3 regions of the Micromonospora sp. C28ISP2-4 genome follow, and region 1 is predicted to be linked to each of the others. Evidence: riboswitches for the same ligand, from Rfam matches in the RefSeq annotation. Region 1 holds a riboswitch; each other region holds the start of a gene.
The links. A riboswitch is a leader RNA that binds a small molecule or an ion and turns the genes downstream of it on or off. The one in region 1 is predicted to bind cyclic di-AMP.
Positions count from the first base shown of each region.

Region 2: linked by a shared signal. The riboswitch ahead of Q3W68_RS27555 (hypothetical protein) and the one ahead of Q3W68_RS07985 (NlpC/P60 family protein) in region 1 are both predicted to bind cyclic di-AMP.
Region 3: linked by a shared signal. The riboswitch ahead of Q3W68_RS17140 (transglycosylase family protein) and the one ahead of Q3W68_RS07985 (NlpC/P60 family protein) in region 1 are both predicted to bind cyclic di-AMP.

Region 1 is NZ_JAUMKG010000001.1:1,643,135-1,650,334, reverse strand. Features, by position in the region: gene Q3W68_RS07990 (N-acetylmuramoyl-L-alanine amidase) at 1-1,819, opposite strand, end outside; cyclic di-AMP (ydaO/yuaA leader) riboswitch at 2,058-2,192, shown strand; gene Q3W68_RS07985 (NlpC/P60 family protein) at 2,206-3,237, shown strand; gene dcd (dCTP deaminase) at 3,302-3,880, opposite strand; gene Q3W68_RS07975 (pyridoxamine 5'-phosphate oxidase family protein) at 3,959-4,504, shown strand; gene Q3W68_RS07970 (zinc metalloprotease) at 4,574-5,566, opposite strand; tRNA gene Q3W68_RS07965 (tRNA-Gly) at 5,835-5,908, shown strand; gene Q3W68_RS07960 (hypothetical protein) at 6,091-6,411, shown strand; gene Q3W68_RS07955 (hypothetical protein) at 7,060-7,200, shown strand, end outside.
Region 2 is NZ_JAUMKG010000010.1:28,204-35,403, forward strand. Features, by position in the region: gene Q3W68_RS27535 (carbonic anhydrase) at 1-140, opposite strand, end outside; gene Q3W68_RS27540 (alpha/beta fold hydrolase) at 289-1,203, shown strand; gene Q3W68_RS27545 (AAA family ATPase) at 1,328-3,445, shown strand; gene Q3W68_RS27550 (cation diffusion facilitator family transporter) at 3,537-4,451, shown strand; cyclic di-AMP (ydaO/yuaA leader) riboswitch at 4,595-4,725, shown strand; gene Q3W68_RS27555 (hypothetical protein) at 4,730-5,803, shown strand; gene Q3W68_RS27560 (SRPBCC family protein) at 5,825-6,277, opposite strand; gene Q3W68_RS27565 (STAS domain-containing protein) at 6,379-6,738, opposite strand; gene Q3W68_RS27570 (hypothetical protein) at 7,157-7,200, shown strand, end outside.
Region 3 is NZ_JAUMKG010000004.1:209,018-216,217, forward strand. Features, by position in the region: gene htpG (molecular chaperone HtpG) at 1-1,108, shown strand, start outside; gene Q3W68_RS17125 (SDR family oxidoreductase) at 1,161-1,856, opposite strand; gene Q3W68_RS17130 (helix-turn-helix domain-containing protein) at 1,884-2,360, opposite strand; gene Q3W68_RS17135 (LLM class flavin-dependent oxidoreductase) at 2,407-3,969, opposite strand; cyclic di-AMP (ydaO/yuaA leader) riboswitch at 4,141-4,286, shown strand; gene Q3W68_RS17140 (transglycosylase family protein) at 4,285-4,935, shown strand; gene Q3W68_RS17145 (YbaB/EbfC family nucleoid-associated protein) at 5,121-5,570, shown strand; gene Q3W68_RS17150 (M4 family metallopeptidase) at 5,747-7,200, opposite strand, start outside.

The DNA of each region.
Region 1 (7,200 bases):
GCAGCGGCGAGATGGTCTGGTACGGGATGGTGTCCGGGTAGGCGGCCTGCTCCGGGTAGGCCCGCCCGTACACCGGGATGGTGGCCTTGCCGGGCCGCGGCGTCACGACGAAGCCGGTGGCCCACTTGGCCGTCGGCGCGGAGGCCGGGTTGAGGAACCACGCCTTCTGGCCGAGGTACCAGATCGCCGTCCAGTCACCCTGGCGGCCGGCGAGGGCGTACGTCTGGCCGGCCGAGGCGCGGGCGCCGTGGTCGGAGATGTACATGGTGTCCGGCGTGCCGTCCGGGCGCAGCCCGAGGTCGTTGACGAGCGGGGCGTCCGGGCTCGGCGCGGTCCGCAGGATCACGGCCGAGGAACCGCGCGACGGGCACGGCTCGGCCGGCGGCCGGGGCGTCGGGACGCCGGGCGGCTGCTGGTTGCAGCCGGTGAACGCGGGCCGGTTGGTGGCGAAGTCCGGGTCGATGGTGACCAGGCCGGTCCGGGGCGTGCCGGTGCCGCGGAACGGCGCCTTCATCAGGTCGAAGTAGTGCGACCAGTCCCAGTACGGTCCCGGGTCCCAGTGCATGCCGCCCACGTTGGCGGCGGTGATGCCGGGCACGTTGTCGTGGCCGATGATGTGCTGGCGGTCCATCGGGATGCCGAGCTTCAGCGCCAGGTAGCGCACCAGCTTGGCGGAGGTGCGGTACATCGCCTCGGTGTACCAGGTGCCCTGACCGGCGAAGCCCTCGTGCTCCAGGCCGATGGACTTCGCGTTGACGTACCAGTTGCCGGCGTGCCAGCCCACGTCCTTGGTCTTGATGTGCTGGGCGATGTAGCCGTCCACCGAGCGCAGCGTGTAGTGCCAGCCCAGGTAGTCGGCCCGCTTCACCAGGTCGACGCTCGGGCCGAAGTAGCCCTCGGTGTCGTGGATGACGATGTACTCGATCTTCTGCTGCTTCGGCCGGTCGCCCAGGTCGTGGTTGCCGTAGTCGCCCGGGTCGTCGCTGAGCTGCTCGTACGGCGCGGGGATCCACTCGCAGGCCAGCCGGACCGGGCACTCCAGCCCGTCCGGCCGTTCGGCGTTGCGCAGGCCGAGGCGGGCCAGGCGGGAACGGTCCGGCTGCGCGGCGGTGGCGGCGAGCGTGACCCGCTGGCCGTCGTCGGTGGTCCGGCTGGCGCCCTGGCCGAGCTGGTCGTACACCTCGTCGGCGAAGGCCGCCGCCGCGTCGGAGGTGTCCGCGCCGGAGTACCGGGCCACCGCGGCGTACCAGGCCGCCGGGTCGGTGCCGGCACCGACCGGCCCACCCAGGGCCTTCTGGTACGACGCCAGCAGCGCCGCGCCACCGCGGATGTTCGCGGCCGGGTCGGTCCGCAGCGTCCCCGCGTCGAGCCCGGTCAGCGCGGCGGCCGCGTCGAGCGTCTGGAGCGAGGCGGGCGGCAGCGGGGTCTCCCGCTGCGGCGTGGCGGCCGTGGCCGGGTCGAGCTTGAGCGGGCGGGCGTCGTCGCCGCGTGGGTCCTCGTCCTCGTCGACGTGGGCGCTGCCCGGCATGGCGAGGATGTGCGCGGCGTCGGTCAGGTGCATCGGGCCGTAGCCGCCGCTGGTGCTGGGCTGCCCGGTGTGCGTGTCCCAGCGCGACTCCAGATAGGAGACGCCGAGCAGCACGTTCTGCGGCACGCCGTACTCGGCCGCGGCGGCGGCGTATTGTTGTTGCCGGTCGCTCGCGGGCGCGGACGTGTCCGGCGCGGCTGTCACCGGGCCGGTCGTCGCCAGCGCGGTGGCTGTCGCCACGGCGGCGGCGAGCAGTATCCGTCTGCCCGACGGCGGGGCGGAGAGGTGCATCGAACCTCCTGGACAGGGATGGGGGTCACTGCGTTTCCACCCTCACTCCGCACACCCGTGAGGGTCAATACCTTTCCAGTGGGTAATCAGCCTTGAAAGAAAATTTCACCTCCGTGCGGGGTGCGGCGCCGCATCACGTACGGAGTGTCACGGCGCTGGAAGTTGCGGATCGATAACGGTGGTCCCTACTCTGGTGAATCGTCGGCCGCACGTCTCACCGTCCAACCCGGTCGGTGACGGTCCGACACCGCCGAGTCGCCTCCGGGCGAGCCGGGGAACCAGGTACCTGGGGTGAATCCGCAGCGATGCGGTAGGGCGGCTCCCTTCCCGCCCGAATCCGTCAGCTAACCCGGTAGGCGGTACGGAAGAAGGAGTACGGACGCCCGGTGGCACTCCATGCCCCGCGGCCGTCGTCGAACCGGTCGCTCGACCGGTCCACGGCTGTGCCGCGCACCCGCTGGTCCCGCTTCACCACCGCCCTCGCCGCCCTCGTCGGCACCGCAGTCGTCCTGACCGGCGGCGCCACGGCGGCACACGCCGAACCCTCGGTCGCCGAGATCGAGGCCCAGATCGACCGCGACTGGAACAAACTCGAACCGGTCATCGAACAGGTGAACGCCGTACGCGGGCAGCTCGCCGCGCGGCGCAAGCAGGCCGATGCGCTCGGCCGGCAGATCGCACCCCTCCAGGCCCGGGTGGACGCCGCGCTCGGCCAGGTCGGCGGCCTCGCCGCCGACGCCTACAAGGGCGACAACCTCTCCACAGTCAACGCGCTGCTCGGCAGCCGCTCGCCCGGTGACCTGGTGAACGGCCTGGAACTGCTCGACCGCTTCGCGCACCGCCAGCACGAACAGGTGCGCTCCGTCGCCGCGCTGCGCGACGAACTGGCGGCGAAGAAGAAGCCGCTGGACGAGATGATCGCCGGGCTGGCCCGTACCGAGGCCCAGCTCGCGGCGAAGAAGAAGCAGATCGACGCCGAGATCGCCAAGCTGGAGAAGCTGCGGCTCAAGGTGTACGGCAAGGGTGGCGGCGGCCCGCTGCGCCCGGCGCCGTGCCCGGCCGGCTACCCCGGCGGCCCGGCCGGTGCGGCGGTCAAGTTCGCCTGCGCCCAGATCGGCAAGATCTACGTCTGGGGCGCTGCCGGGCCGGACCACTTCGACTGCTCGGGCCTCACCATGGCGGCCTGGGCCAAGGGCGGCGTCTCGCTGCCGCACAACGCGCGCCAGCAGCACGGCGTGACGAAGCGGGTGAGCCGGGCCGAGTTGCGCGCCGGTGACCTCGTCTTCTACTACAGCGACCTGCACCACGTGGCGATGTACGTGGGCGACGGCTGGGTGGTGCACGCCTCCCAGTCCGGCAAGCCCATCACCATGAAGCGGGTCGACGACGGCGACATCAACAGCTACGGCCGCGTGTAAGGAAGGGCCCCCTCTTAACGCCTCAGGTAGAGGAGGGGGCCCCTATTAACAACTGCGGGCGCCGTCAGCGTGTCGGCCAGGTGCGCCAGCTCTGCCAGGACCGGCTCGGCGTCGGGCCGCGCTGCCCCTGGTAACGCGAGCCGTAGACGGCCGAGCCGTACGGGTGCTCGGCCGGCGAGGAGAGCCGGAAGATGCAGAGCTGGCCGATCTTCATGCCCGGCCAGAGCGTGATCGGCAGGTTCGCCACGTTCGACAGCTCCAGCGTGACGTGGCCGGAGAAGCCCGGGTCGATGAAGCCGGCGGTCGAGTGGGTCAGCAGACCCAGCCGCCCCAGGCTCGACTTGCCCTCCAGCCGGCCGGCGAGCTGGTCGCCCAGCGAGATCACCTCAAGCGTGGAGGCGAGTACGAACTCGCCCGGGTGCAGCACGAACGGCTGCCCCTCGGGCACCTCCACCATCGACGTCAGGTCGTCCTGCTGGACCGACGGGTCGATGTGCGTGTAGAGGTGGTTGTTGAAGACCCGGAACAGCCGGTCCAGGCGTACGTCGATGCTCGACGGCTGCACCAGCGTGGGCTCGAAGGGCTCCAGCGCGAGCGTGCCGGCCTTGATCTCGGAGACCAGGTCGCGGTCGGAGAGCAGCATCGGAACACCATAGCGACCGGTACGGGTGACCTGCGTGTCGCACTACATCTTCGTACACGTGTTCGATAGAGTGTCCACATGGCTTCCTGGTCCGAATTCGCCGCCGACGAGCCCCGCCTCGCCGACGAGATCCGCCTCCTGATGCAGCAGTACGGGCCGGGCTTCGGCTACCTCGCCACGGTCCGCGCCGACGGCGGCCCTCGGGTCCATCCCGTCTCCCCGGTGATCACCGACGACGGCCTCTGGTGCTTCGTCATCGACTCGCCGAAGCGCCGCGACCTCGAACGCGACGGCCGCTACGCGCTGCACTCGTTCCCGCCGGAGGAGAGCGACGACGAGGCGTACGTCGCGGGCCGCGCCCGGCCGGTGACCGACCCGGCCACCGTGACCCGGCTGGCCCGGATCGCCCGCGCGTCCCCGCAGGGCGACTGGCGGCTGTTCGAGTTCACGGTCGAGGCGGCGATGCTGACCCGGCGCGACCCGGTGGCCCAGCCCGGCGCCGCCCCGCCGCAGGTGAGGGTCTGGCTCGACCCGCGCGGAGCCGAGCCGGCCCGGCGGGAGCCGGTGGCCGCGGAGGCCCGGCGCGGCCGGCACGGCTTCGACACCCGCCGCTCGGCCGCCTGAGCCGGCCCGAGACGAAACGGTGCCGGTCCCGTCCGAGGACAGGGCCGGCACCGGTACGTGGTGCGAGGGTCAGGCCGCGCGGTAGGCGTTCCACGCGGTGAGCATGCGGCTCGCCTGGCCGGCGGTGAACTGGTACATGCAGGAGTCGTACGTGTAGTCCATGAAGTTGGTGATCGGGTCCTTGCCGGCGGTCGAGCAGGTGTCCCGGCCGGTCGGGCACTGGTACGCCGGCGACGCCTCGGCCGGGGTGTCGGAGACGCTGTCGCCCGAGCCGGAGCAGCCGCCCTGGAAGGTGTGGTAGAGGTTCAGCCAGTGGCCGACCTCGTGGGTGCCGGTGTCGCCCTGGTTGTAGTTGGTCGCGGTGCCGCCGGGCAGCGACTCGTTGAGCACGACCACGCCGTCCATCTTGTCCAGCGTCCGCTTCGGGAAGGTCGCCCAGCCCAGCAGGCTGTCGCTCAGCTCTCCGAGGTAGATGTTCAGCGTGTTCTTGCCGCCCTCACGCAGCGAGGTCTTCATCGAGCGCTCGGCGGAGGAGCCCTGCACGATCGGGTACCACGACGGGTTCGTCACCCGGTTGATCTTCGTGAGCTGGAACCCGAAGGCGGTGGCGGCGCCGCCGGTCGAGCCCGCGTACGCCTGGTTCAGCACGGTGATCTGCTGGTTGATCATCGAGTCGGTGATGTTGCCACCGGCCCGGGTGCTGTTCTCCTGGATGACGTGGACGACGACCGGGATCGTCACGGTGGCCAGCGGGGCGACGGCGCCGGTCCGGAAGTTGGCCCGCTCGCGCTGCGCCGCGGCGAGGTCGGCCTCGCGGTCACGGACCTGCTTGGCGGTCAGGTGGTTGGGGTCGAGCTTGGCGTTGCCACCCTTCGCGACGCGAGCGTTCGCGTGCTCGTCGGCGTGGGCGTCGGCCGGCTCGGCGCACACGCCGGCCGGGGCGGCCGAGAAGGCCGAAGCAGCGGGTACGACGCCGACGGCGGCGGTGCTGAGCAGCAGCGCGAGGGTCGACGTCGCGACACCGGCGGTACGCCGGGTCAGCAGGTTGGGACGGAGTCCCATGGGCCCACCTCTTTCTGACGGCGTGCCAGGGGGTGTGTCACGCCGGTTCGGAAACGTGGGGCAGACGTTACATCTCATCGAGAGATTTGAGAACGCCCATATGTTGCCGACGTGCAACTTCGCGCCTGCCGGCTCCGGAGGGTGCTTGATCCACTCCAGTTCGGGGAGATGGCGGGGTCGACCGGCCGCCGATGCCGCCACCTCGCCGAAGTGGCGCGCGCACCTCGCTGCACGGGGGTGGTGACCTTCGGGTAGAGTGGTACCGCCTGCGGGTGTAGTTCAATGGCAGAACATCAGCTTCCCAAGCTGACAGTGCGGGTTCGATTCCCGTCACCCGCTCCAGCGTGAAGGCCCTGATCAGGACGACAGTCCCGGTCAGGGCCTTCGATGTTCCACGACCATCGATCATGTAGCGCGCGTAGAGGTCCATCAAGGCACCGCAGTGCGGCCGGCTTGGCCTCGGCCCTCCGACGTCACCCACACCGCACCGGAGCTGACCGCTCAGCGTCGCCTACGCTGTCGCGGTGGACGCGGGCAGGGTGTGGCGGCTGTACCACCGGGGCGAGCTGGCCGGCGAGATCGATGAGCAGACTCACGACTTCCCGTGGACGTACGGCCGCTTCCGTCCGCTGCCTGCGTTCGAGCCGCTGCGCCCGCTCTTCGTCGCCCGGAACGCCGCCCTCGACGCGGACGACGACGAGGCCATGATCCGGATCGACGACGAGATTCGGGTCGCCCTCACGATGACCCACCCGGAAGGCCACCGGGTGGCCGAGTTTCTTCTCAGCGTCGAGGGCGACGAAGCCGGCTTCCGGTGGCATGACGAGCCGTTCGAGGACGGGTAGCCCGTGCCATTAGCGTGCCGTTAGGCCAGGCCAGGCCAGGCCAGGCCAGGCCAGGCCAGGCCAGCCAGGCGTCGTCGGACGCCAGGCGTGGAGCCGGCGCCTATGGTTCGGCGCATGAGTGAGGACGCGTTCGTCTTCCCGGCCGTGTCCAGGGCGGACGTGTGGCGACTCTGGGTTCCCTCGGTGAGACCCAGCCTGATCAGTGGGTCGCGCCGGGCTCGGTCTTCCTCTGGCTGGTGGAGGAACACCGTGACCTGTACCTCGACTGGGAGCCCGAGATGGTGGCGGAGTTGGAGCGCGCTGTCGGCGAGCGGCCGGCGTGGGCGGTCCAGGTGAACTACCGGTTGTCGCGGCGGCAGAGGCAGTGGCAGCGATCCGGACGCTGCTCGGACGCGGTGGTGTCGCGGTGGACGACTTCGTCGGTCACGTCTGGACGGTTCAGGAAGTCGAGAGCGATTCCGTCGTCCGTGGTGGCAGATTCGGCGAGCCGCCGGTTCGCACCTGACGTGCGGACGAGGTAGGGCTGCTGACCCCGCGAGGTCGGACAGGCCATGGCGTCGTGCTCGTCCGCCGCCTTGCGAGCCGGGCGCGAGGCCGTTGCTTGTCGGCCGTCGTCGGTACGATCGCGCGATCCCCACCTGTTGATCAATGGAGAAGACCGTGCAACTGCGTTTGAAGTACGCGCCCGTCCCGGAGAACGCAGCGCGGTTCGCTGGCGACATCGTGGTGTCAGCGGCCCAGGTCAGCGGTGTGCACCTGGACTACACGCCGGACAGCCTGGCATCCGTT
Region 2 (7,200 bases), on a different contig from region 1:
TACGGCTGCTGGTCGCCGGAGGCCACCGCCGCGGCAGCGGTGACGTCGTGCCCGTGCACCGGCTGCCCGCTGATGAAGCGGCGGTTCCCGGCGAGCAGCTCGGCCAGCGCGGCGCGGGGAGTGCGGGCGGTGAACGGCATGCCTCCCAGCCTGGTCACCGATCCGACCTCGCGGGGCCGGACGGGAATCTTCTCCGAAGGCCGGTTGCCGTGGTCTCATGGCGGGTAACGCCGGTGTCACCGCCGGGTCATCCGGTGGACATGCACCGGCGGGCCCGGGAGGTGGACGATGCCGGACCTGGAACTGCGGCTCCCCGACGACGTACGCCTGCACGTCAGCGTCACCGGGCCGGTCGACGCCGAGGTCACCGCCGTCCTGCTGCACGGCTGGACGCTGGACGGGCGCAGCTGGCACCGTCAGGTCGCCGAGCTGCGGGAACGCTTCGGCGGCCGGGTCCGGGTGGTCACCTACGACGCGCGCGGCCACGGCCGGTCGAGCTGCCTGGCGCTGCGCGACGCCACCCTCGCCCAGCTCGGTGACGACCTGGCGGCGGTGGTCGACGAGATCGTCCCGTCCGGTCCGGTCGTCCTGGTCGGGCACTCGATGGGCGGGATGACCGTGATGGAGTACGCCCACCGCCACCCCGACCGGTTCGCCGCGCGTACCGCCGGTCTGGTCTTCGTCTCCACCACCGCCGAGGGGCACACGCACACCGCGTACGGCCTCTCCCCCCGGATCACCAGGCTGATCCGCCTGGCCGAGACCACCGGCGCCGGGGTGCTGGCCCGCTGCGGCGGCTGGCGGCCCCCGCACGCGCTGCTGCGCGCGCTGCGCCCGAGCATCCGCTGGATGCTGTTCGGCGACCGCTGCGACCCGGCGGACATCCGGCTGGTCACCTCCGCGGTGGCCCGGGCCACGCTGCGCTCGATCGGCGGTTTCCGCGCCTCGATCGGCGCCCAGCACCGGCTGGAGACGCTCGCCGCGCTCGGCGGGCTGCCGGCCGCCGCGCTGGTCGGTGACCGGGACCGGCTCACCCCGCCGCCCTGCGCCGAGTCGATCGCGGCGGCGCTGCCCACCACGGAGCTGACCGTCTGCCCGGGCGCCGGGCACATGCTCATGATGGAGCGCCCCGACGCGGTGAACGCCGCCGTCTCCGGCGTGCTGGACCGGGTGCTGGCCGGCCGCCCGGCGACCCGCCGCTGAGCGTCCCCCGCATCCGAGCGGCACCGACGTACGCCACGTGCGCGGCATGCCCCGGCGTGCCGGTTGCCGGCGGCCCGTACCCTCATTCAGCCCGTCGTGCCCTCCGAACACAGGAGCATCCGCGTTGACCGACCAGACCACGCTGGACCGGGAGATCGCCGCTGAGCAGCGCCACCTCGACCGGGTGTACGCCCGGCTGGCCGAGCTGCGCCGGTCCGCGGCCGAGGCCGAGCGGGAGGGCTACCGGCTGGCCCGGGTCGGCAACTTCGGCGCGCTGGTCGAGCGGGACGCGATGGTCTTCCACGCCGCACAGCGCCGGCACGTGCTGGACGCCGAGCACGAGGGGCTGGTGTTCGGCCGGCTGGACCTGCGTACCGGGCAGGTGCTGCACGTCGGGCGTCTCGGTGTGCGGGGCGTGGACGCGGAGACGCTGGTGGTGGACTGGCGGGCACCCGCCGCCGCCGCGTTCTACCAGGCCACGCCCGCCGAGCCGCGCGGCGTGGTGCGCCGGCGCACGATCCAGTCCTCGGCCGAGAAGGTCACCCGGATCGAGGACGACCTGCTGGACCCGGAGGCCGCCCCGCCGGACATGGCGGTGGTCGGTGACGGGGCGCTGCTGGCCACGCTGTCGCGGGCCACCGGCCGGGGCATGCGGGACATCGTCGCCACCATCCAGCGCGAGCAGGACGAGGCGATCCGCTCCCCCGGCAACGGCGTCACGATCGTCTCCGGCGGCCCGGGCACCGGCAAGACGGCGGTGGCGCTGCACCGGGCCGCGTACCTGCTCTACTCCGACCGGGCCCGGTACGCCGGCGGCGGCATCCTGGTGGTCGGCCCCTCCGGCGTGTTCGTCGAGTACATCGCCTCGGTGCTGCCCTCGCTGGGCGAGGAGACCGCCACGCTGCACTCGCTCGGCTCGCTGTTCCCCGGCCTGTCCGCGTCCCGGACCGACCCGCCGGACGTGGCGGCGGTGAAGGGGTCGCTGCGGATGCGCCGGGTGCTGGAACGCGCGGTACGCGACGCGGTGCCGGACTCCCCGGCCGAGCTGCGCCTGCTCTACCGGGGCGAGCTGCTGCGCCTGGAGCGTCCCGCGCTGGACGCGGTCCGGGACCGGACGCTGGCCCGTGGCGCACGCCGCAACGAGGTACGCCGGGCGGCGTTCGACGCGGTGCTCGCCGCGCTCTACGCGCAGGCCCGCACGCTGCGGGTGGGCCGGCTGCCGGAGCAGCCCGCGTTCGAGGACGAGATCATCGAGCGGCCGGAGTTCCGCGAGTTCCTCAAGGCGTGGTGGCCCCGGCTGCATCCACGGCACGTGCTGGACTGGCTGGCCCGCCCGGACCGGCTGCGCCGCTACGCCGGTGGGATCCTCTCCTCGGCCGAGATCCGGCTGCTCGGCGACGCGTACCGGAGCCTCGCGACCGAGGGGCTGACGGTGGCCGACATCGCGCTGCTGGACGAGCTGGACGCGCTGCTCGGCAAGCCGGTGCAGCGGGCCCGCCCCAAGCGCGACCCGTACCAGCTCGCTGGGGGTGTGCGTGAGCTGAGCACGTACGCCGACCGGCAGCGCGCCGCCCGCGCGGCGGCGCGGGAGCGTCCGGCCGACTACCGCGACTACGCGCACGTGGTGGTGGACGAGTCGCAGGACGTCTCGCCGATGCAGTGGCGGATGATCGGCCGGCGCGGGCGGCTGGCGTCCTGGACCGTGGTCGGTGACCCGGCGCAGACCGCCTGGACCGGCGACCCGCAGGAGCTGGACCGGGCCCGTGACCAGGCGCTGGGCCGGCGTAAGCGGCACCGCTACGAGCTGACCACCAACTACCGCAACTCGGCGGAGATCTTCGCGGTGGCGGCGGCGGAGATCCGTCGGCTCTACCCGGACCTGCCGCTGCCCGACGCGGTCCGGTCCACGGGCGTGCCGCCGATCGAGCGCACGGTGCCCGCCGCCGACCTGCCGGCGGCCACCGTCGAGGCGGCCGAGGCGCTGCTCGCGCAGGTGGAGGGCACCGTCGGCGTGATCACGCCGGTGCCGCGCCGCGACGAGGTGGCCGGCTGGCTGGGCGCGCTCGGCGCGGGCCGCCTGCAGGTCGTCACCAGCCTCCAGGCCAAGGGCATGGAGTACGACGGTGTGGTGCTGGTGGCACCGGGCGAGATCCGGGCGGACCCCGGCTCGGGCGTCCGCACGCTCTACGTGGCGCTGTCCCGGGCCACCCAGCGCCTCACCACGCTCGACCCGGTGGGGTGACCGGCCCCGCCGCCACCCACAGTTCACTTGCATACATAGCGATGTGAACATACATTGGGCCGGGCCGGTACGGGGCAGGAAGGGTGTTGGCGTGGGCGCAGGTCATGACCACAGCGGCGCGGTGGCCAACGCGGCGCACCGCCACCGGGGCCGCCTCTGGGCCGCCTTCGCGCTGCTCGCCGCCCTGATGGTGGTCGAGGCGGTCGCCGCCTTCACCACCGGCTCCCTGGCACTGCTCTCCGACGCCGGGCACATGTTCACCGACGTCCTCGGCATCGGCATGGCCCTCGCGGCGATCACCGCCACCCGCCGCGCCGGCACCGACCCGCAACGGACGTTCGGGCTCTACCGGCTGGAGGTGCTCGCCGCCCTCGCCAACGCCGTACTGCTCGGCGCCGTCGCGATCTACGTCCTGGTCGAGGCGGTGCGCCGCTTCGGCGAGCCGCCGGAGGTGCTGGCCGGCCCGATGCTCGTGGTGGCGGTGCTCGGCCTGCTCGCCAACATCGTCGCGTTCGCGCTGCTGCGCGCCGGGTCGAAGGAGAGCATCAACCTGCGCGGGGCGTACCTGGAGGTGCTCGGCGACCTGCTCGGCTCGCTCGGCGTGATCGCCGCCGCGCTGGTCATCGCGCTGACCGACTGGTGGTGGGCCGACCCGCTGGTCGCCGTCGGGATCGGCCTGTTCATCCTCCCGCGCACCTGGCGGCTCGGCCGGGCCGCGCTGCGCATCCTGGTGCAGGCCGCGCCGGAACACCTCCAGGTGACCGCCGTGCACGACCGGCTGGCCGCCGTACCCGGCGTGGCCGAGGTGCACGACCTGCACGTCTGGACGCTCACCTCGGGCATGGAGGTGGCCTCGGCGCACCTGACCACCGACCCGGGCGCGGACCCGGCCGGGGTGCTGGCCGCCGCGCGGGCCGCCCTGCACGAGGACTTCTCCATCGATCACGCCACGTTGCAGGTCGAACCCGGAGCGTCGGCCGGAGTGTGCGGACAGACCGAGTGGTGATTAGGACACACTTAAATCACTGTGGCTAATGTAGTCTTATGCCGGTTTTGCCCCGCCTAGTGGCACTGCTCCACAGAGCCGCGCCCGGGCAGCGCCGGTAGTCTCGGTCGCGACCGCACCCGCGGGCGCCACCGGCCCCGGTGGGGCGGCCGTCGCCTAATCGTCCGCAGGGACGAGCCGGGGAACCACGTACGTGGGGTGCATCCGCGTCAGCGGTAGGGATCTTCCGTCCCGAACCCGTCAGCTAACCCGGTCGGCGCTGACGGAAGGACGTGTGAATGCCCCCAGTGGCACCTGTACGAAGGACGGCCGCCCGGTTGGCGGCCCTGCTCGTCGCGACGCTGACCCTCGGCGTCGCGACCGTTCCGGCCTCCCCCGCCTCGGCGGCGCCGGCGACCGGCCTGCTCGCCGCCGCGCCCGGCGACGACGAGGGCGGCACGCCCGAACTGCGTGCCCAGCTCGACGCCGCCAGCAAGGGCTGGCTGGAGGCGAAGGCCGCGCTGAACCGGTCGGTGAGCCGCCAGAAACAACTCAACGAACAACTCAAGACGGTCGGCGCCGAGCTGGCCGTACGCGACGCCAAGGTCGGCGAGATCGCCGCGGTGGCCTACCGCAACGGCCGCCTGGGCACCGCCGGGGCGCTGCTCGGCAGCAGCAGCCCGGAGGGCTTCATGGACCGGGCCGCCGCACTGGAACAGGTAGCCGCGAACGAGGACCGTACGCTGCGCGACCTGATCACCACCCGCGACGAGGCCACCCGCACCCGCGCCCAGCTCGACGGCGAGATCCGCGAGCAGCGCAAGCAGGTGACGGTGATGGCCAAGCGCAAGGAGCAGGCCGAGCGCGCCCTGGAGGTGGCGAACGACCGGGCCTCACGCAGCAGCAGCGGCGGCGGCAGCGTCCAGGGCACCTCCAGCAAGAACGCGAAGCCGGCGCCGCGCAACTCGGACGGCTCCTGGCCGTCGGAGTCGTGCAGCGTCAACGACCCGACCCCGGCCGACGGCTGCATCACGCCGCGCACGCTGCACGCGCTGCAACAGGCCAAGGCGGCGGGCTTCACCCGGTACGTCTCCTGCCACCGGCCCAGCGGCTCGGGTGAGCACCCGAAGGGACGTGCCTGCGACTTCGCCGCGCAGAAGAACGGCTTCGGCGGCGTGGCCACCGGCGGCGACCGGACGTACGGCAACAACCTGGCCGCGTACTTCGTACGCAACGCCGACCCGCTCGCCGTGCTCTACGTGATCTGGTTCAAGCAGATCTGGCTGCCCAGCAGCGGGTGGAAGTCGTACAGCGGCGGCAACGGCGACCCGTCCAGCGACCACACCAACCACGTGCACCTGTCGGTGTACTGAGCGCCCTGCGGGCCGGCCGGATCAGGCCGGCCGGCCCTCCAGGGTCGCTCCCAGACGCGCCGCCAGGCCCAGGTGAGCCGCCCGGGCCTGGCGGAACGCGTACCCGAACAGCGGCGCCGGCGCGGTGAGCGTGATCTCCACGTCGATGCGTACCGTGCCGTCGGGCTCGTCGCGCAGCCGGGTGTGGTTGCGTACCGTCGTGGCGGGCTGCTGCCGCGCCACTGTGACGACCTCGTCCTCGCTGGCGATCAGCACGTCCGCCTGGTACGTGACCGGGAAGTGCAACGGGCCGAGCTGCAGCCGGTCGGTGATCGCGTAGCTGCCCAGCGCGCCCGGCCGGGACGGCAGCTTCCGGACCCGGACGATCAGCGGATGCAGCTCACCCTGGCGGCTCAGGTCACCCAGCAGGGCCACCGCGTCGGCCCGGCTGCACCGGGCCTGCACGGTGTAGCTGAAGCTGTCGCTGCTCTGCAAGCGGGCCCCCTCGCCGTCGTGCGTCGCGACGATCGTCCCGTACCGACGCCGGACTGGCAACGGGTAGAAGGTCCCCTGGCCGCAGGGCATGTGAACGGCGCTCAGGCGCCGGGCAGCACCTCGGGGGTGTCGTCGGCGAACCACGGCTCGGGCGCGCCGAACAGGCCGAGCAGGCCGGTCACCCAGAGCTGCCGGTGCACGAACCGGCTCGGCTCGGTGACCACGAGCTTGACGCCGCTGACCTCGCAGGTCTGGAAGCCCGCGACCATGGCGCTGATGCCGACCGAGTCGATGAACGTGACGAGCCGCATGTTCAGCTCGATCCGCGAGGGGCGACCCTTCGCGAGCACTTCGGCGATCGCTTCCCGCACCTCGTACGCGGTGTCGACGTCGATCTCCCCACGGGGCGCGATCTGGACGACACCACCCGGCCGCACCGACTTCACGATCGACAGGCTCACGCGAGCACCTCCACTCGCCCATGACGGGCGCCTCATCAGTACGCGGGCCGCGACCGAGCGTATTCCTCCGACGGCCCGGTCGCCACCCCCCGGGATGAGCAATTCGCGAACTGGGCACACCTGGGCGTACCCAATCCGGACCTCCGGGTTCCAGTTTCCCCTTCAGGGCGGACCGCGGCCAGCCGTGTGGCCGGGCGGGCCCGCCGATCCGCCGACCAGGGTAGCTGGCGCACGCACGTCCCGTGGGCACCGGTCCCGGCGCGTTCGGGTGGTTCGTCCCGTTCGTTGCCCGGGCCGCCCGTGAGCCGCGCATGGTTTGCCGGGCGCGCCGGTGGGGCACTGCCCGGGACAGGAACCCGCCGGATGGACACCGGAGTCCGAAGTGGCCGCCGGCCTTCGGCACCCGAGGAGGTAGAAGATGTTCGGATCCAACCTGCTGGACCGCCGGGGCAAGGCCGAGCG
Region 3 (7,200 bases), on a different contig from region 1:
CGACTGGGCCGACCCGCTCGAAACCATCCACATGCGCGGCGAGGGCACGTTCGAGTACGAGGCGCTGCTGTTCGTGCCGTCACACGCCCCGCTCGACCTGTTCTCCCCGCAGGGCCGCCGGGGTGTGCAGCTCTACGTCAAGCGCGTGTTCATCATGGACGACTGCGACGCGCTGATGCCCAACTACCTGCGCTTCGTCAAGGGCGTGGTGGACGCGCACGACCTGTCGCTGAACATCTCCCGGGAGATCCTCCAGCAGGACCGGCAGATCCGCGCGGTGCGCCGCCGACTGGTCAAGAAGGTGCTCGCCACGCTCAAGGACATGTCCGCCGAGTCGTACCGCACGTTCTGGACCGAGTTCGGCGCGGTCGTCAAGGAGGGTCTGCTGGAGGACCCGGACAACACCGAGACGCTGCTGGAACTGGTCCGCGCCGCCAGCACCCACGACCCGGCCGAGCCGACCACCCTGCGCGCGTACGTGGAGCGGATGAAGGACGGCCAGACCGAGATCTACTACGCCACCGGCGAGAACCGGGCCACCATCGAGAACTCACCGCACCTGGAGGCGTTCCGCGCCAAGGGCTACGAGGTGCTGATCCTCACCGACCCGGTGGACGAGGTGTGGGTCGAGCGCGTCGGCGCGTACGACGGCAAGACGCTGCGCTCGGTCGCCAAGGGACAGGTGGACCTGGAGACCGAGGAGGAGAAGGAGAAGGCCGAGGCGGAGCGCCAGGAGTACGCCGACCTGCTCACGTTCCTGGGCGGAGCGCTCGCCGACAGCGTCAAGGAGGTGCGCCTGTCCACCCGGCTGACCACGTCGCCGGCCTGCGTGGTGGGCGACGCGCACGACATGACGCCGACGCTGGAGAAGATGTACCGGGCGATGGGCCAGGAGGTGCCGCGGGTCAAGCGGATCCTGGAGCTGAACCCGGCCCACCCGCTGGTCACCGGGCTGCGCAAGGCGCACGGGGAGGGCGGCGACACCGCCGCGCTGACCGAGACCGCCGAGCTGCTCTACGGCATGGCGTTGCTGGCCGAGGGCGGCGAGCTGGCCGACCCGGCCCGGTTCACCCGCATCCTCGCCGACCGCCTCGCCCGCGCCCTCTAGATGTAAGGAAGGGCCCCTTCTTAACGCCCAGGCGTTAAGAAGGGGCCCTTCCTTACACTCCGGGGTAGAGCGCGGCCACTCCGCCGGACAGGCCGGCCTGGACCCGGCGGGCGACGTCGTCGGCGAGGATCTCGTAGCTGTCGGACTCGATGCCGTCGGCCGCGAGCCGGGCCACGTCGGCCGGGTGGGCCTTCGGTCCGGGTACGGCGGCGGCCATCTCGGTGTCCATGTAGCCCACGTGCAGGCCCGCGACGCGGACGCCCCGGCCGGCCAGCTCCAGGCGCAGGGCGTTCGTCATCGACCACTCGGCGGCCTTCGCCGCGCCGTACGCGCCGACGCCGGGGAACGTGAACCAGGACAGCGCCGACAGCACGTTCAGGATCGTGCCGCCGCCGTTCGCCGCGATCCGGGGTGCGAACGCGCGCACCACCGACAGCGTGCCGAGGTAGTGCGTCTCCAGCTCCAGCCGGATCTTCTCGAGGTCGCCGTCGAGCAGGTCGGTGCCGGTGCTCACGCCGGCGTTGTTGGCCAGCAGCGTCACGTCACCGGCCCGCTCCGCGGCGGCGGCCACCGAAGCGGGGTCGGTGATGTCGAGGCGTACCGGGGTGACGCCGGGCAGGTCCACGGTGTCCGGGTCGCGGGCGCCGGCCCAGACGGTGGCGCCGCGCGCGACGAGTTCGGCGGCCAGGTGCCGGCCGAAGCCGCGGTTGGCGCCGGTGACCAGGGCGGTGCTTCCAGCGATCTTCATGTCTCGCTCCGAGGTGTGGGGAAGAGGTCAGGCGGACAGCAGGCCCGGACCGGGCAGGACGGCCAGCTCGCCGGGCGGTACGTCGTGCCCGGCGTCGCAGCGCAGCTGGGCGTGCACGGCCGCGCCGCACTCGTCGTGGGCCAGCCGGACCGCCGGGCCCGCCTCGTCGGCGGCGTACGCGTCGCCCCACTGCCGTAGCGCGACCAGCACCGGGATGAGGTCGCTTCCCTTTGCCGTGAGCACGTACTCGTCGCGGGTGCGCTGCCCGGGCTCGCGGTAGGGACGCCGGTCGAGCAGCCCGTCGGCGACGAGCTGCTTGAGGCGTGCGGCGGCCACCGGCTCGCTGACGCCGACCCGCCGGGCGAAGTCGTCGAAGCGGCGGGTGCCGAACGACGCCTCCCGTAACAGGAGCAACGTGGTGCGGTTGCCGACCACCTCCAGCGCCCGGGCGATCGAGCAGTTGGCGGTGGACCAGGAGTCACGCTGGGCGAGGAGGTCCGTCATGGCGTCGACGGTACCCTCTGGCTTAGGGTTACAGAAGTCAGCTACCTCACAGCTGGCCGGGGAAGAATCCGTGCCGGGCCAGCGGCTCGACGATCTGGTGCTCCTCGTACGACAGGTGCGACAGCAGCGTGTCCGTGAGCAGGTCCACCGCCTCCTGGAGTCCGGTGAAGTCGCCGGGCCGGCGGACCAGCTCGACGAGCGCCCGGTCCACGCTCTCCACCACCCCGTGGATCACCACGTGCTCCTCCTCCAGGCGGTCCAGCACCGCTGCCAGCCCGGCCTCGGAGCGGCGCAGGTGCGGGAAGATCGAGGCGTCCTCCAGCCCGTGGTGCTGGGTGACCATGGTGCAGTAGGCCGCGCAGTACGCCCCGAGCGTCCAGTTGTTCTGCCGCATGGTCATCTCGTTCAGTGCGGCCCGCGCCCGACCCGGCGTGACCGAGCCCTGCTTGACCTGTTCCAGCAGGTCGCGCACCTGGGCCAGCTCCTGGCGCAGGTGATCGTGCACGTCCACCAGGTGCTGCCCGGCGGCCTGTCCCCGGGCCGGGTAGACGTGTCCGGCCGGTGGCGGCGGGGCGCTCGGGCGGGTGGACTCGTCCCAGGGGCGGCGCGCGCTCAGGCGTACCCCCGGGTCGGGGGTGGGGGTGACGCCGAGCGTGCTCGGGCCGGCGGCGGTCTGCTCGTCGGGGGCCGCGCGGTCGTCGCCACCGCCGGGCGCGGTGCGCTCGGCGGCGACCAGCTCCCGCACGGCGGGCGCGACCTCCTGGCCGAAGATCTGGATCGCGCGCGGTTCGTCGCTGCCGAGGATGAACGTGGTGATGCCGTGCTCCAGCGTGAGCCCGGCCAGTTCCTCCACCCACTGCTCCGGCGGCCCGGCCAGGAAGCCGGCCGACGAGCGGGCGAACGTGCCGGTCACGTTGAGCATACGGCGGATCGCGGCCGGGTCGCGCCCGGCCGCCTCCGCGCCCTCGTCGACCAGCTTGTTCAGGGCGGGCAGCTCGTCGGGGCCCTTCGGCAGGTAGGACAGGGACGGCAGCCAGCCGTCCGCGGCGCGGCCCACCAGGCGCAGCATCCGCGGCTTGTAGGCGCCGACCCAGATGCCGACCTGGTGCGCGGGCGCCGGACCGCGCTTGGCGCCCACCACGCGGTAATGCTCGCCGTCCACGCGGATCATGCCGCGCCGGTCGGTGTCCCAGACCTCGCGGATCACCCGGATCGCCTCGTCGAGGGCGTCGACGGCGGCGCCGGGGGACAGGCGCCGCCCGCCGGTCGCCTCGATCGCGTCCCAGAACGCGCCCGCGCCGAGTCCCAGCTCGACCCGGCCGCCGGTGAGCAGGTCCAGGCTGGCGATGCTGCGGGCCAGCACCACCGGCTGGCGCAGCGGCAGGTTGAGCACGTTGCCGGCCAGGCGGATGCGCTCGGTGGCGGCGCCCACGTAGGACATGAGCGTCCACGTGTCCAGGAAGCCCGGCTGGTACGGGTGGTCCTGGAACGTGACCAGGTCCAGCCCCACCTGCTCGCAGAGCCGGGCGAGCGCCACCACCTGGTCGGGCTGCCCGGCGGCGGGGGTGAGGAACCCGCCGAAGGTCAGCTCGTGTCCGTGATCGGTCATCCGTCCCGCCCTCCCGTGATCTTGCCTGGCCCTGCCACCGTAGCGCCGTCACCGGTAGCCCGGCCGGGTGAAGAGCGTCACAAGAAGTGGACGATCGTCGCAAAACGCTCCTAGCGTCGGTTTCGTTCGCAGACGCGGACACCGCGTGCCGGAAACGCCAAATCCCGCCGCCGGCCCCGGTAACCGAACCTCGCGCGGGAGCGGGGGAACCACACGTTCCACGGTGCATCGTCACCTCGGGGTGAAGCCGCCACCGGCGGCCGGGCTCCTCGGCCCGAACCCGACAGCTCACCTCGTCGGCGTGGAGGAATCCACATGGCAACTGAATACTCAGCCCGAAGCCGCCGTACCGCGCTCGGAGCGGTGGTGGCCGGCGCCGCCGTCGGCGCCGCGGCCCTGTTCGGCCCGGCTGCTCCGGCCAGCGCGGGCGTCAACTGGGACGCGGTCGCGCGCTGCGAATCCGGCGGCAACTGGAAGATCAACACTGGTAACGGCTACTACGGCGGGCTCCAGTTCTCCCGCGCCACCTGGAACGGCTACGGCGGCAAGAAGTACGCCGCCCGCGCCGACCTGGCCAGCCGGTCCGAGCAGATCGCCGTCGCGGAGAAGGTGCTGCGCGGGCAGGGCATCGGCGCGTGGCCGGTCTGCGGCAGGAAGGGCGGCTCGGCGAGCTCCGGGTCGGCCGCGGCCGGCGAGCGGGCCACCACGAAGGCCGTCCCGCGCAAGGCCGCCCCGAAGCGGGCGGCCACGCGTAAGGCCGCGCCGCAGCGGCCCGCGACGAAGGCGGCGCCACAACCCGCGACCGGCGCCGGGACGTACGTGGTCCGGCGCGGGGACACGCTGTCGGAGATCGCCGTGGCGCAGCACGTCGACGGCGGCTGGCGTGCCCTGCACGAGCGCAACCGCGCAGTGGTCGGTGACGACCCCGGCCTGATCTTCCCCGGTCAGCGGCTGCGCCTGCGCTGAGTGGCCCTCGAACGCCCGGCCGGCCCGTCCGGCCGGGCGTTCGCTCCGTCCGCGACACGCCGCGTCGCCGGTGTCCGGCCTGCTCGCGGTGCCGGGGCGCGGCCCGCGACAGCGGGTGACCGCGATTCGTCGGAGCCGGTTGCTAGGGTCACGGTGCTCGGCTAAGACGTGAAGAAGGCGCGGAAATGACCAACGACCCGTTCTCGGCGGCCGCGAGCCTCGACGAGCTGCTGACCCGCACGCAGCAGGCGCTCACCGCGATGCGCTCCCGGGCCTCGGCGCACGCCGACGGCGAGCCGGGCGACCTGCTCCGGGCCGAGGGCACTGCCGCCGGCGGGCGGGTCCGCGCGGTCGCCGTCCAGGGTGGCCGGCTGGATTCCGTGACGGTCGACCCGGAGCTGGCCGGTGAGCCCCTCGACGTCCTCTGCGGGCATCTCGTCGCCGCCGCCAACGCCGCGCTGTCCGAGCTGGACGACCGGGTCAGCGCGTCGGCGCGGGCCGACGCCGACGCGCTCGCCGCCCGGCTCGGCAGCATGGGCGATCAGGCCGAGCTGTTCGGCCGCGCGATGCACGAGGCGGCCGCGCGGATCCACCGCGACCGCGGCACCCCGTCCCGGGCCGGGCGCCCGGCCTGACCCGACCGCACGCGCCCCGGCGCGACGCGGCGCCGCCCCGCACGCGGCGCCGACCACGCGCGACGCGGCGCCGACCACGCGCGACGCGGCGCCGACCACGCGCGACGCGGCGCCGGCCTGACACGAGGAGGCGGCCGGCCGCCGGGAGGACGACGACCGGCCGCGCCACGCCACGGTCAGCTCACTGTGACCGCGGTGTCGTCGACGACGAAGGACGTCTGCAACGAGCTGTCCTCCACGCCGCTGAACGAGATGGTCGCCGTGGTGCCCGCGAGTGACGAGATGTCGAAGGACCGCTGCACGTAGCCGGTGGCCTTGTTCAGGTTGGAGTAGGTGGCCAGCGTGGTGCTGCCCGCCTTGACGGTGAGCTTGTCGTACGCGGTGCTGGTGGTCGACTCCGCGCTGTCGACGTGCAGCCAGAAGCTCAGCGTCGCCCGGCATCCGGCCGGGATCGTCACCGACTGGCTGAGCGTGTCGGTGTGCGACGAGCCGTACCCGTCCAGCCACGCCTTGTACGAGCCGCCGTGCGCGGCCTGGCCGCTGTCCGTGGTGATGACGCCGGACGAGGCGCTCCAGCTCACGTTGCCCGACTCGAAGCCCGGGTTGGCGAGCTTGTTGCCGGAGCAGCCGCCCGACGGCGGGGTGGTCGTGGTGCTCGGCGTGGGCGTCGGGGTGCCGCCGGCGCAGGTCGGCTCACCGGACTGGGCCGGCACGCTGACGGCGGTCCACGCCGCCTTCACCGCGTTGAACTCGGCGCAGCTGCTCGGGTAGAGGTTCTTCGCCGCCTGCAACGTCCACACGCGGTACTTCAGGTAGGACGAGGACGACGTCTTCAGCAGCATCGCGTTGTACATGATCTTCATGGCCTTCTGGATGCCGAGGCCGGTCACGCTGCTGCCGTTGCAGGTCGAGCTGGACGGCTGCCCGTTGGTCGGGCTGCTGCCGTTGGCCAGCAGGTAGAACCAGTGGTTGCCCGGGCCGGCCGCGGCGTGCACCTCGGTCGACGGGATGCTGCTGGAGTAGCAGTTCGGGTCGCCGAGCGCTGACGGGTTGTACATGTTGCGGATCGGGCCGGAGCCGACCAGGTTGATCTTCTCGCCGACCAGGAAGTCCGGCGCGTCGTAGCTGGACGGCTCGTTGGCGAACCACTCGGTGGCCGCGCCGAACGTGTCCGCCACGAACTCCTGCGTGCCGCCGCCGGAGATGCCGCCGGGGGTGTTGTCGTCGATGCCGTGGCCGATCTCGTGCGCCACCACGTCCAGCGAGCTGATCCACTGACCGGCGGTGTTCTTGCCGATCTGCACCTGGCTGCCGTCGTAGTAGGCGTTCTGGTCGTTGAGGCCCACCCGGATCGGCCAGTAGCCGCCGTTGCCGTTGGCGCCGTTGCGGCCCAGCCACTGGGAGAGCATCTTGTGCTCGGTCTGCGCGGAGAACAACGCGTCCACGCAGCCGGTCTCCTTGTTGGTGGCGGTGCCGTTGCCCCACACGTCGTCGGAGCCGCTGAACGTGGTGTTGTTCGCCGCGTCCTGGCAGCTCAGGTTCGTGACCGTCGGGTCCTTCATGGTGTACGTGGAGCCCGACTGGGTGGTGTTGAGCGTGAGCGGGCTGGGTCCGTTCCAGGCACCGGTGC